3 regions of the Streptomyces sp. NPDC041205 genome follow, and region 3 is predicted to be linked to each of the others. Evidence: riboswitches for the same ligand, from Rfam matches in the RefSeq annotation. Region 3 holds a riboswitch; each other region holds the start of a gene.
What was found. A riboswitch is a leader RNA that binds a small molecule or an ion and turns the genes downstream of it on or off. The one in region 3 is predicted to bind cobalamin.
Positions count from the first base shown of each region.

Region 1: another riboswitch for cobalamin. It lies ahead of ACZ6BG_RS20705 (CoA-acylating methylmalonate-semialdehyde dehydrogenase); the one in region 3 lies ahead of ACZ6BG_RS30450 (hypothetical protein).
Region 2: another riboswitch for cobalamin. It lies ahead of ACZ6BG_RS06340 (ABC transporter substrate-binding protein); the one in region 3 lies ahead of ACZ6BG_RS30450 (hypothetical protein).

Region 1 is NZ_JBVIZH010000004.1:191,982-196,152, forward strand. It holds gene tsaD (tRNA (adenosine(37)-N6)-threonylcarbamoyltransferase complex transferase subunit TsaD) at 1-363, shown strand, start outside; gene ACZ6BG_RS20700 (GNAT family N-acetyltransferase) at 363-938, shown strand; cobalamin riboswitch at 1,253-1,431, shown strand; gene ACZ6BG_RS20705 (CoA-acylating methylmalonate-semialdehyde dehydrogenase) at 1,643-3,142, shown strand; gene ACZ6BG_RS20710 (acyl-CoA dehydrogenase family protein) at 3,148-4,171, shown strand, end outside.
Region 2 is NZ_JBVIZH010000001.1:1,460,470-1,464,640, forward strand. It holds gene ACZ6BG_RS06335 (FecCD family ABC transporter permease) at 1-502, opposite strand, end outside; gene ACZ6BG_RS06340 (ABC transporter substrate-binding protein) at 616-1,599, opposite strand; cobalamin riboswitch at 1,644-1,763, opposite strand; gene ACZ6BG_RS06345 (M67 family metallopeptidase) at 1,782-2,204, opposite strand; gene ACZ6BG_RS06350 (amino acid permease) at 2,288-3,793, opposite strand; gene ACZ6BG_RS06355 (DUF2017 domain-containing protein) at 4,171-4,171, opposite strand, start outside.
Region 3 is NZ_JBVIZH010000008.1:157,154-161,324, reverse strand. It holds gene ACZ6BG_RS30455 (heme-binding beta-barrel domain-containing protein) at 1-132, shown strand, start outside; gene ACZ6BG_RS30450 (hypothetical protein) at 577-1,995, opposite strand; cobalamin riboswitch at 2,111-2,259, opposite strand; gene ACZ6BG_RS30445 (prenyltransferase/squalene oxidase repeat-containing protein) at 2,655-4,171, shown strand, end outside.

The DNA of each region.
Region 1 (4,171 bases), on a different contig from region 3:
GGCGACCTGCCGGTCGCCGACGGCGCCGCCGCGCTGCAGGAAGCCATCGCCGACGTCCTGACCCGCAAGGCCGTCGCCGCTTGCGCCGCGCACGGCGTGGACACCCTCGTCGTGGTCGGCGGTGTCGCCGCCAACTCCCGGGTGCGGGCCCTCGCCGAGGAGCGCTGCCGGGCCGCCGGGATCACCCTGCGCGTCCCGCCGCTCGGCCTGTGCACCGACAACGGCGCGATGATCGCCGCCGTCGGTGACCTGCTGGTCCGCGCGGGCGCCGAACCGGCTCCCCTGGACGTGTCGATCGATCCGTCGGCGCCGCTGGAGCACGCGGCGCTGCACCCCACGGCGACGCTCGCGAGGGCCGCCTGATGACCGACGCCCTCATACACCGCCTGCCGGGCCCCGACCTGCTCACCCACCGCGACGGCATCCGGCAGGTCTACGCCGCGGCGTTCGCCGAGCCGCCGTGGAACTCCGACCCCGCCGAGGCCGACGTCTACCTGGAACGCCTCGCGGGTGACCTGGACCGTCCCGGCTTCACGGGCGCGGTGGCCCTCGACGGCGACCGGGTGCTCGGTTTCGCCACCGCCTGGACGACCGGGACCCCGCTGCCCGCCACGCGTTCCTATCCGCGCGTCAGCGCCGCGCTCGGCGCCGAGCGCACGGCCGCGTGGCTGTGCGGCGGCCTGGAGGTCGACGAACTCGCCGTCATGCCCGGCGCGCACGGCCTCGGCCTCGGCCGCAGGCTCCTCGAAGAGGTCACGCGCGACGCGCCCGGCGGCCGCTGCTGGTTGCTCACGTCCGTCAAGGCCGACGCCACCGTCCGCTTCTACCAGCGGCTCGGCTGGCGACAGGTCACCCCTGCCGGGCCGAACGGATACGGCACGGCCGTCTTCCTCGGCCCGCGCCACCCCGCGCGCCCCGACACCTTCCCGCCCGCGTAGTCCCCCAGCAGCCCAGCCCCGGCAGCCCGCACTCCCGAGTCCCCGCCAGTCCCCAGTCCCCGTAACCCCTTCGACCGGCTCAAGGCCGCCGACCGCGAGAACCAGCGGCTGCTCGGCGGGCGGGGCGGGGGCTCGGACGAGGTGGCGCAGGGCGGCGGAGCGGCCGCGGCTGACCTGGCGTCCGCGCTGGCGGGGCTGGCCGGGGTCGTGCGTACGGAACTGGGGGCGTAGCACCCCGGTAGGAGCCGGATAGGGGGTTCCCGCGGCAAGTGGGAACCCGTCGGCTGTGGACTTACTAGGAAGTCCAAGTATATGTTCGTGACGAAGCCCGCGGTGCAGGGAAGCCGGTGTGAATCCGGCGCGGTCCCGCCACTGTGACCGGGGAGTGCGTTCTCGCGTGAGACAACGCCACTGACGGAGAAGTCCGTTGGGAAGGCGGGAGAACGGACGCTGATCCGGGAGTCAGGATACCGGCCGTGGGGTGATCCGTGTTGTCCACGAGGATGGAGCAGACACGCATGGCCCCGGTGCGCACCCACGACCCCGGTGATCCGCCGATGCGAGCGACAACCCCCGCTGTCTGACGGCCCCCTGGCCGTTCGCGTCCCCTTTCCGTCCGTCACTCCGGCCTGCCCGCGCACGCCGCCGACGGCCGGTCGGACGCGCCCGTCCCCGGATCCCACCTGACGAAAGAGCAGGCTCCCATGGTCCGTGAACTGACCCACTTCATCGGCGGCAAGCACATCCCGGGAACATCGGGCGCGCTCGCCGACGTGTACGACCCGAACACCGGCGAGATACAGGCCCGCGTCCCGCTCGCGAACCGCGCGGAGACCGAGGCGGCCATCACCGACGCGGCCGAGGCGCAGCGCGAGTGGGGCGAGTGGAACCCGCAGCGCCGCGCCCGCGTCCTGATGCGGTTCCTGCGGATCGTCGAGGGCGAACGCGACGCGTTGGCAAGGCTGTTGTCGGCCGAGCACGGCAAGACCGTCGCCGACGCGCACGGCGACCTCCAGCGCGGCCTGGAGGTCGTGGAGTTCGCCGCGGGCATTCCGCACCTGCTCAAGGGCGAGTTCACCGACAACGCGGGGACCGGCATCGACGTGCACTCGCTGCGCCGCCCCATCGGTGTCGTCGCCGGCATCACGCCGTTCAACTTCCCGGCGATGATCCCCCTCTGGAAGGCCGCCCCCGCCATCGCCTGCGGCAACGCCTTCGTCCTGAAGCCCTCCGAGCGCGACCCGTCCGTGCCGCTGCGGCTCGCCGAGCTCTTCCTGGAGGCGGGCCTGCCGCCGGGCGTCCTCAACGTCGTCAACGGCGGCAAGGAGGCCGTCGACACCCTCCTTGAGGACCCGCGCGTCGAGGCGCTCGGCTTCGTCGGCTCCACGCCGATCGCCGCGCACATCTACGCCACCGCCGCCGCCCACGGCAAGCGCGCCCAGTGCTTCGGCGGCGCCAAGAACCACATGATCGTGATGCCGGACGCGGACCTCGACCAGGCCGTGGACGCGCTGATCGGCGCGGGGTACGGCTCCGCGGGCGAGCGCTGCATGGCGATCTCCGTGGCCGTGCCGGTCGGCGAGGCCACCGCCGACGCCCTCGTGGCCCGCCTCAAGGACCGCATCGGCGAGCTGCGGATCGGCCGCTCCGACGACCCCGAGGCCGACTTCGGCCCGCTGGTGAGCCGCGACGCCCTCGACCGCGTCCGCTCCTACGTCGACCTCGGCGTCGAGGAGGGCGCCGAACTCGTCGTCGACGGCCGCAACTTCACCCTGGCCGGGCACGAGGGCGGCTTCTTCGCGGGCGCCTCGCTCTTCGACCGGGTCACCCCGGACATGCGGATCTACCAGGAGGAGATCTTCGGCCCGGTCCTGTCCGTCGTACGCGCCGCCGACTACGAAGAGGCGCTGCGGCTGCCCACCGAGCACCCCTACGGCAACGGCGTCGCGCTCTTCACCCGCGACGGCGACACCGCCCGCGACTTCACCCGCCGCGTCGACACCGGCATGGTCGGCGTCAACGTCCCCATCCCGGTCCCCGTCGCGTACCACACCTTCGGCGGCTGGAAGCGCTCCGGCTTCGGCGACCTCAACCAGCACGGACCCGACTCCATCCGCTTCTACACCCGCACCAAGACCGTCACCTCGCGCTGGCCCTCCGGGGCCAAGGAGGGCGCGAGCTTCACCATCCCGACGATGCGGTGACCGCCATGACCAGCGCACTGCTCACCGAGGACCAGCTCGCCATCGTCGAGACCACCCTCGACTTCGCCCAGGAGCACCTCGCCCCGCACGCCCTCGCCTGGGACCAGGAGAAGCACTTCCCGGTGGAGGTGCTGCGCAAGGCCGCGGACCTCGGCCTCGGCGGGATGTACGTCGCCGAGGACGCGGGCGGCTCCGGGCTCACCCGCGCCGACGGCGTCCTCGTCTTCGAGGCCCTCGCCTCCGGCTGCCCGTCCATCGCGGGCTATCTCTCCATCCACAACATGGTCGCCTGGATGATCGACCGGTACGGCGACGAGGCCCAGCGCGCCCGCTGGCTCGGGTCGTTGACGTCCATGGACTGGCTCGGCAGCTACTGCCTCACCGAGCCCGGCGCGGGCTCCGACGCCGCCGCGCTCAGCACCCGCGCCGAGCGCGACGGCGACAGCTACGTCCTGACCGGCGTCAAGCAGTTCATCTCCGGCGCCGGTGCCTCGCACGTGTACATCGTGATGGCCCGCACGGGCGACAGCGGTCCGGGCGGCGTCTCCGCGTTCGTCGTCGAGCGCGACGACCCCGGCCTGTCCTTCGGCCCGAACGAGCAGAAGATGGGCTGGAACGCCCAGCCCACCCGGCAGGTGATCCTCGACGGGGTGCGGCTGTCCGCGGACCGGCTGCTCGGCGGCGAGGGCAACGGCTTCCGCATCGCCATGAACGGCCTCAACGGCGGCCGCCTCGGCATCGCCGCCTGCTCGCTCGGCGGCGCCCGCAGCGCCCTCGACCGCAGCCTCGGCCACCTCGCCGACCGCGAGGCGTTCGGGGCGCGGCTCCTGGACGCGCAGGCGCTCCAGTTCAAGCTCGCCGACATGGCGACCGAGCTGACCGCGGCCCGCGCCCTGGTCCGCCAGGCCGCCCAGGCCCTCGACGCGGGCGACCCGCAGGCGCCCCAACTGTGCGCCATGGCCAAGCAGTTCGCCACCGACACCGGCCACTCGGTCGCCGACCGCGCCCTGCAACTGCACGGCGGCTACG
Region 2 (4,171 bases), on a different contig from region 3:
CGGCCACGCCCGCGAGGATCAGGCGGGTCGTCGTGAAGCCGCCGCCGGGCTCGCGGGCGAGGGCGTACACCACGAGCAGGGCGAGGAACGCGCCCGCGAAGGACGCCGCCGGGATGGTCACCGTTGTCGCCATGCCCGCGCCGAGGCCGAGCACGATCACCGAGACCGCTGCCGCGGAGGCGCCCGAGGAGACCCCCAGGAGGAACGGGTCCGCCAGGGGGTTGCGGACCAGGGCCTGGAGGGTGGTGCCGACCACCGCCAGGCCCGCGCCGACGGCCGCGCCGAGGATGACTCGTGGGAGGCGGACGTCGAGGACGATCGTGCGGTACGGGGACGGGTCCGCGTTGCCCGTCAGGATCTGGACGACGTCGGCCGTGGGGATCCGTACGGAGCCGAGCGCCAGTGCGGCGACGCTCGCTGCCGCGAGGCCGAGGACCAGAGCCGTGACGACGAGGGTGTACGGGAGGGTGCGGGTGTGGGGGCCTGCCGGGGGCTCCCCGATCCCGCCCCTTCCCGAAACCGGGGGCTGCCGCCCCCGGACCCCCGCTGTCGCCTCTTCGCGGCTCGTCCTCAAACGCCGGACGGGCTGAAATGTGCCCCCGCGCCACACTCGGCTCACCGCAACTGCTCCGCCAGCTTCCGCACCGCCCCCGGCGCCCGCACCCCCAGCACCACGTCCGACAGCGGCAGCACCGCGAACCGCTTGTTCTTGATGGCCGGGACGTCCTTGAGGGCCGGGTCGTCCAGGAGGCGCTTCTTCTTCTGGGCGACCGTGGAGGCGCCGTAGTCGTAGATGAGGATGACGTCGGGGCGGCGGTCGACCACCGTCTCCCAGGAGGCGTCGCCGAAGGACTTGTCGAGGTCGGACATGACGTTGCGGGCGCCCGCGCGTTCGATGATGTCGTTGCCCATGCCGCGGCCGCCCGCGGTGAAGGCCGTCTTGTCGCCGCTGTCGTAGACGAAGACGGCGGGGGCCTTGCCGCCCTTCGCCGACTTCTTCGCCGTGGCGGCCAGTTCCGCCCTGGCGTCGCGCACCCACTTCTCCGCCCGGTCCCGGACCCCGAACGTCGCGCCCGCCTCGCGCACCTCGCGGTACACGTCGTCCATCGTGACGGGCTTCTTGGCGCAGGCCTCGATGTTGAGGCGGGTCTTGATGCCGGACTTGGCGAGGGCGTCGCGGGAGCGGCCGTCGCCCGCCGCGAAGGCGCTCGCGTAACCGCCGTACACGAAGTCGGGGTTGGCGGCGAGGAGCTTCTCGTAGGAGGGGTACTCCTTGGCGAGCACCGGGCGCGACTTGTACGCCTTCTCGTACTCGGGGAGCACCTTGTCGTCGAGGTAGGCGGTCCCGGCGATGCGGTCCTTGAGGCCCAGTTCGAGGAGGATCTCCGTCACGTGCTGGTTCATGGTGACCGCGCGCTTCGGGGGTGCGTCGTACGTCGTCCTCGTCCCGCAGTTGGTGACGGTGTACGGGAATCCGGCGGCCCTGGCGTCGGGTTTCCCGGAGTCGTCGTCGGACGACGAGGACGACGAGCACGCGGTGAGCGGCAGCAGGATCGCCGCCGCGGCGGGCAGGGCGAGGGCACGTACGCGGGTACGCATGGGGTGCGGGCCTCCTCCAGGGGATTTCCGCGTCCCCTGAGTGCATGTGGAGGAGGCGGCAGGTCAGTTCCTGACTCCCGGGCGCGCGGGGCGCGGCCGGTCACAGTGGCGGGACCGCGCCGGATTTCCACCGGCTTCCTGGGTCCTGCCGCCTCGAGGGTCGTGAATCGTGAAGCTCGGCCTCAGTATGCCTCGACGACCCTGACGTCCTCCTCGGTGACCTCCCCCTCCACGATCCGGAAGGAGCGGAACTGGAAGGGGCCCGCGTCGTCGGTGTCGGCGGTGGAGACGAGGACGTAGTGGGCGCCCGGCTCGTTGGCGTAACTGATGTCGGTGCGGGAGGGGTAGGCCTCGGTCGCCGTGTGCGAGTGGTAGATGACGACGGGCTCCTCGTCGCGGTCGTCCAGGTCGCGGTACAGCTTGAGCAGGTCCGTCGAGTCGAACTCGTAGAACGTGGGCGAGCGGGCCGCGTTCAGCATCGGGACGAAGCGCTCGGGGCGGTCGCTGCCCGCCGGGCCCGCGACGACGCCGCACGCCTCGTCGGGGTGGTCCTTGCGCGCGTGCGCGACGATCTGGTCGTGGAGGGCCTGGGTGATGGTCAGCATGTCGGCCAGGATAAGCAGCGGGGCGGCCCCGTACCGAAGTGTGGTACGAGGCCGCCCGCATGCTGGACAGGAGCCGTCCGGGGTCAGTCCTTGGTGACCGGTGCGGCGTCCGCGGCGTTCTCGACGGCCTGGCCGGTGTGCACGCGCTTCTTGAAGGCCGCGGCCTCCGGGTTGCGGCTCTTCAGGACCAGGTAGGACACGCACAGGATCGCGGCCCAGATCGGCGCGCAGTACAGCGAGATCCGCGCGTCCTTGTCGATGCCCATCATCACGATGACCATGCCGATGAAGGCGAGCGCGAACCAGCTCGTGTACGGGGCGCCCGGCGCGCGGAAGGTGGACTGCGGGACGAGGCCGCGGTCGGCCTTGCGGCGGTAGTTGATCTGGGAGACCAGGATCATGATCCAGGCCCACATGCCGGAGATGGTCGCGAAGGAGACGACGTAGTTGAACGCCTCGCCCGGCCACTGGTAGTTGATCCACACGCCGACCAGCATCAGCGCGGCGGACGCGGTGGTGCCGACCAGCGGCAGGCCGTTCTTGGTGAGCTTGGTGAAGAACTTCGGGCCCTGGCCGTTGAGCGCGAGGTCGCGCAGCATGCGGCCGGTGGAGTACATGCCCGAGTTGCAGGAGGAGAGCGCGGCGGTCAGGACCACGAAGTTCACGATCGCGGCGCCGACGCCGAGGCCCATCTTCTCGAAGGCGGCGACGAACGGGGAGACGCCCGGCTGGAAGGACGTCCACGGCACGACCGAGAGGATCATGATCAGGGCGCCGACGTAGAAGACGGCGATGCGCCACGGCACGGTGTTGATCGCCTTGGGCAGGGTCTTCTTCGGGTCCTTGGACTCGCCCGCGGTGACGCCGACCAGCTCGACGGCGAGGAAGGCGAACATCACGATCTGCAGCGTCATCAGCGTGTTGCCGATGCCGTTGGGGAAGAAGCCGCCGTTGTCCCACAGGTGCGAGACGGACGCGGTGTCACCGGCGTCGGAGAAGCCGATGGTGAGGATGCCGGCACAGATCAGGATCATGCCGATGATCGCGGTGACCTTGACCATCGAGAACCAGAACTCCAGCTCGCCGAAGAGCTTCACGGAGATCAGGTTGGCGCCGTACAGGATGACCGTGAAGATCAGCGCGTACGCCCACTGTGGAATGGAGTCATGGGTCCAGTACTGCATGTACTGGGCTGCCGCGGTGACTTCGGTGATGCCGGTGACGACCCAGAAGAGCCAGTACGTCCAGCCGGTCACGAACCCGAAGAACGGGCTGACGAACTCACGGGCGTACTCCGAGAAGGAGCCCGACACGGGCCGGTACATCAGGAGCTCGCCGAGCGCGCGCATGATGAAGAAGATGACGAGGCCCGCGATGGCGTACGCGAGGATGAGGCTGGGCCCGGCCTTGTGAATGGCCTTGCCCGCGCCGAGGAACAGGCCGGTGCCGATGGCACCGCCGATCGCGATCATCTGGATCTGCCGGGCGCCGAGCCCGCGCTGATAGCCCTCGTTGTCGCCGGACGCGCCCTCCGTGGCCGCCGCGGCCTCATTGCCGTCGTGGTGTTCTTCGACCTGCACTGAGGTCATGGTGACGCCTTTCTCCATGCTGATCCGCGCCGCGAACTGCGGTTTCGCCGCGGACCAGGTCCTGATCCCCCCGGATGGTGATGGAGTGCCGCCGACGGTCTGCCGGCCTCTAGCGCCCCCGGTGACATGGGTGGCGTCACCGAGCGGTCGTGAAGATTTATCACGACCGTCACAGTGATCGAATGAGCCATATGTGGCATACGGCACAGGAAGAAGCGGACAAAGAAACCTCGGTGCCGCAAAGGGGGCACCGAGGTGACAGGATCGTTATCCGGATTTGAGCGTCCGTTGAGCGAACGCCCGCGATCTTCAAACCGACGTCACGCGAACGTCGGAAAACCGTCACGACATCGGCGTCACGGCATCACCGCCCGGCGT
Region 3 (4,171 bases):
GCCAAGGAGGTCGACGCCACCCGCCGCCGCTACACCCTGGCCGACGACACGCTCACGTTCGTCCACGACCTCGCGGCCGTCGGCCAGCCGTTGCAGCACCATCTGCGGGCGGTGTTGCGACGCAAGGGGTAGGTCCTGTGCTCGTGCGCGTGACGCAAGGGGTAGCCCTGTGCGCGTGACGCCCGGGGGCCGTGGCAGCCCGACGGAGTAGGGGGTGTCCGGGTTGAGGGGGTCGTGCTCGGCGTGGCGGGGCCGCTCGTGGCGCGTTCGGGGTGCCTCTGTGGTGGGGTTCCGCCATGAGTTCGCTTCCGCGGCGCGGGTTCCTGACCTTGGGAGGCGCGGCGCTGTTCTCCCTCGGGGCCGCGCCCCCGCCTGCCGGGCCCGGGCCCGAGAAGTCGGTGGGCGGCGGCTCGCGCATGCTTTGCCCTCACCTTCGATGACGGCCCCAGTCTTCCTTCCACGCCTGCTGGAAGCCGGGTACGAGTTCACGACGCCTGACGCGCACCCACCGGCCGCCCGCGCCGGGTAGGCCGGTGAGGCCATCCTGCGCGGACGGCCGGTGGCCGTCAGGTGCCGTCAGCCGCTGTACCGCAGGGAGATCGTGTCCCCGAGCTTGATCTCCTTGTTCCGCGCGGCGGCAGCCGCCGTCGCGCCGTCGACGCTCGCCTTCCAGGTCGAACCACCGCTGTTGGCCTTGCCGTTGAGAGCCGTGATCGTGCCGGTGCCGCTGCCCGGCGTGACGGACGTGACGCAGCCCGCCGGGGTGGCCGAGGAGGACGCCGCGTCCAGGACCGCGCCGAGCGTGGTGGTCTTGGCGGTCGGCGTGAAGGCGACGGAGCAAACCTTGAGCGAGGTCCCGTCGTCGACGGTCAGGGCCAGGCTCGTCGCGGTGCCCGGTGTGAAGCCGGAGGTGGCGACCCAGCGGGACGCGCCCGCTGTCGTCGGGGCCGGCGGGGCCGTCATGAAGCCGCCTCCGGCCACGGCCCGCAGACCGTCGATGGAGGCGTACGCGGACGGCGTGGTGTCGGTCGGCAGATACTTGAAGCCGCCGCCCGGCTTGAACTGCTGGGCGATGAGGAAGTCCACCGGGGTCTTGCCCGCGGGTGTGAGGAAGTCGCCGGTCTGCGGGTTGATGCCGCAGGCGTTGAGGCCGGAGACGGCCCAGCCGTTGGAGTCGGTGTTCGCGCCGAACATGGCGGCGAAGGCACCGGAGTTGTTGATGAGCTTCGACTTCAGGAACGCCCTGGCCCTGGTGATGGCGGGGTCGGTCGCGGGCACCCCGGACACGCACAGCGAGGCCATCGCGGCGCCGGTCATGTCGATGTCGCCGGGCGTGGCCAGCGCGTCGGGGTCGCCCTCGGCCCTGCCGAAGTTCCAACCGCCGTCGTTGTGCTGGTTGGCGCGGACCGTGGCGACGGACCTGTCGAGCAGGGCCTGCGGCACGCGCTTGGCGCCGGACTGGGTCCTGGCGCCGCCGAGCGAGATCAGCGCGAAGACCGTGCCGTTGAAGTTGGACGGCGAACCCCAGTAGCCCGGCGCGGAGTTCTGCCAGTGCGCGTAGGTGTCCGCGACCAGGTTGCGGCTCGCCGAGACCCGGGCCGGGTCGATGCCCGCTGAGTAGGCGTTGATGATGCCGCGTTCGTAGTCGGTGACGACCGGCGAGGTGCCCGGCCAGCCCGCCGCCGCCAGGTGCGCGCGGTACACGGCGCGGGCGTTCTTCGAGGTGTCGCCGCCGGGGCTGACGTCGGCGGCCGCCGTACCCGCCGAGGCGAACGCCGAGAACGCCCACTCGTTGGACAGGCCCGCGCCCGCGTACGAACCGTCCGCGCCCTGCAGGGATCTGAGATAGCTCACGCCGTTCGTCTTGGACGTGGCTATCTGACCGGGGGACGCGGTGGCGGCCGCGGGGAGCGCGGTCAGGACGAGGGCGCCCACCGCGCCGAGGGCGGTGGGTACGGCGAGGAGGGTGCGGCGGGCGGCACGGGATGAGGTCATGTCGGGGGCTCCCGGGAGAGGGGGCGGCGGCCTCACGTACCCCCGCGGCCGGTCCCCTGTGCGCGGACCCGGGCCGGACGACACGCGGCCGTCGCCCGAGCGCGTGGGGTCGACGTCCATTGACGCTGGCCGTTCGGGCATTCGGGCTCGGCCCGGCTCCCTGCCGGTCCACACCGCTGCGCGTCAGCTCTGGGTTCGCACCAGATTCCCCCGATCGGCAGCACAGGACGGTACTCGAACCTCACACAACCCGCACACCCTTGCCACCACATTCGCAACTGTGCTCTAATTCGGCCGATTCCAAGCTCAGTCATCAGGGGAAGCCGGTCGAAGTCCGGCGCTGACCCGCAACCGTAGGTTCGCCGAGCACCTCAAGTGCCCGGCGGGCGAGCCGGATTACCTGGACTGAGGGCAAGCGATTGACGCCGTCGCGGACTACGGCGTGGTTCGGACGGTATCTCCACGCGGGCCCCCGGCCCCGGACCTGCCACCACGCGCACTCCGCAGCGGCAGACGCCCAGGGGGCAGTGGTGGGGCAGGGAACCGGACGGGTCCGGAGCATACGCACGAGAGGCGTCGCGCTGTTGTGCGCGGCCGTGACAGCGCTGGGCGGCGGCGTCCTGCTGCTCGGCCCGGCCACTCCCGCCGCGGCCGATCCGATGAACTCCTGCACCCGCACCAAGGGCGCGGTCGTCGCGGTGGACTTCGCCGACTGGGGCGGCGGTGTGGTGCGCGGCTGCGACGCCACCCCGACGACCGGCTACGACCTGCTGCACGAGGCCGGATTCAGCACCGAGGGCACCGAGCACGACGGGCCCGCGTTCATCTGCCGCCTCGGCCACAAGAAGTTCGACTCCGGCAAGCAGTACCCGACGCCGGGCCAGGAGAAGTGCAGGCTCACCCCGCCCGCCACGGCCTACTGGTCGTACTGGATCGCTCCGCCCGGCCAGGACTACTGGACGTACAGCCCGCTCGGCGCCATGAGCCAGAAGCCGAAGAACGGCTCCGTCGAGGCCTGGGTGTTCGGCGCCACCGACCCCGACGGCACCAGCGGCGGCCCCACGTTCACCCCCGCCCAGGTGCGCGCGGGCGGCCAGACCGACCCCGGTGACAACCCGCCCGACGTCAAGCCCGGCAAGGTCGACCTGAAGGCCGCGGACACCTGGCTCAAGAGCCGGCTCACCGAGGGCGACCACGTCCGCGACGAGGGCGCCGAGAACGCCAACCTCCACCAGACGGCGAACACCGCCCTGGCCCTCGCGGCCACCGGCGGCCGCAGCGCCACCCTCGACCGGATGAAGTCCTATCTCGCCGCCCGCACCGAGGAGTTCGCCTACCCGCAGGGCGCCGCCAAGGCCCCGAGCCCCATGGGCGCGGCCCTGCTCGCGCTCCTCGCCGAGAGCACCGAGGGCGACCCGCACTCCTTCGGCGGCCACAACCTGGCCGGTGACCTCGGCAAGAGCGTGTGCACCGCGGGCGGCACCGCCGACTGCGTCGCCAAGGGCGACTTCCCCGCCGTCGGCGACGTGGAGACCCAGGCCCTCGCCGTGCTCGCGCTGCACCGCGCGGGCCGGAAGATCCCCGCCGACGCCGTCGCGCGCGTCGCCGCCCACCAGTGCAAGGACGGCGGCTTCAGCCCGACGCTGCTGCGGGACGGCGACACCTGCTCCTACAGCGACCCCGCCACCACGCCGTACGCGACCATCGCCCTCCAACAGGCGGGCGGCCACGCCGACGCCGTGGCGAAGGCCCGCAAGAACCTGCGCGGCGCCCAGCTCCCCACCGGCGCCGTCGCCGCCTACCCGGGCGTGACCACCGGAGACGTCACCGCCACCGCCAGGTCCGCCCAGGCGATGCGGCTCCTCGGCGACACGGTCCGCGCGGACGCCGCCGTGTCCTGGCTGTCGCGGCAGCAGACGAAGTCCGGCGGCTTCGGCTCCGACGAGGGCGCCACCGACCCGGTGATCTTCCCGACCTGGGCCGCCGCGTTCGCGGGCGCGCGCACCAGCCTCGCCGCGCTCACCACGAAGCGCCCGGACCAGACGAAGCCGCCCGTCGACCCGACCAAGCCGCCCACCGACCCGGCCGACCCGGACCCGGTGAAGCCGCCGACCCCCGGTGTGAAGCCGCCGTGGCGCGCCGGCGAGGGCCCCGACCTGAAGAAGGGCACCGCCTA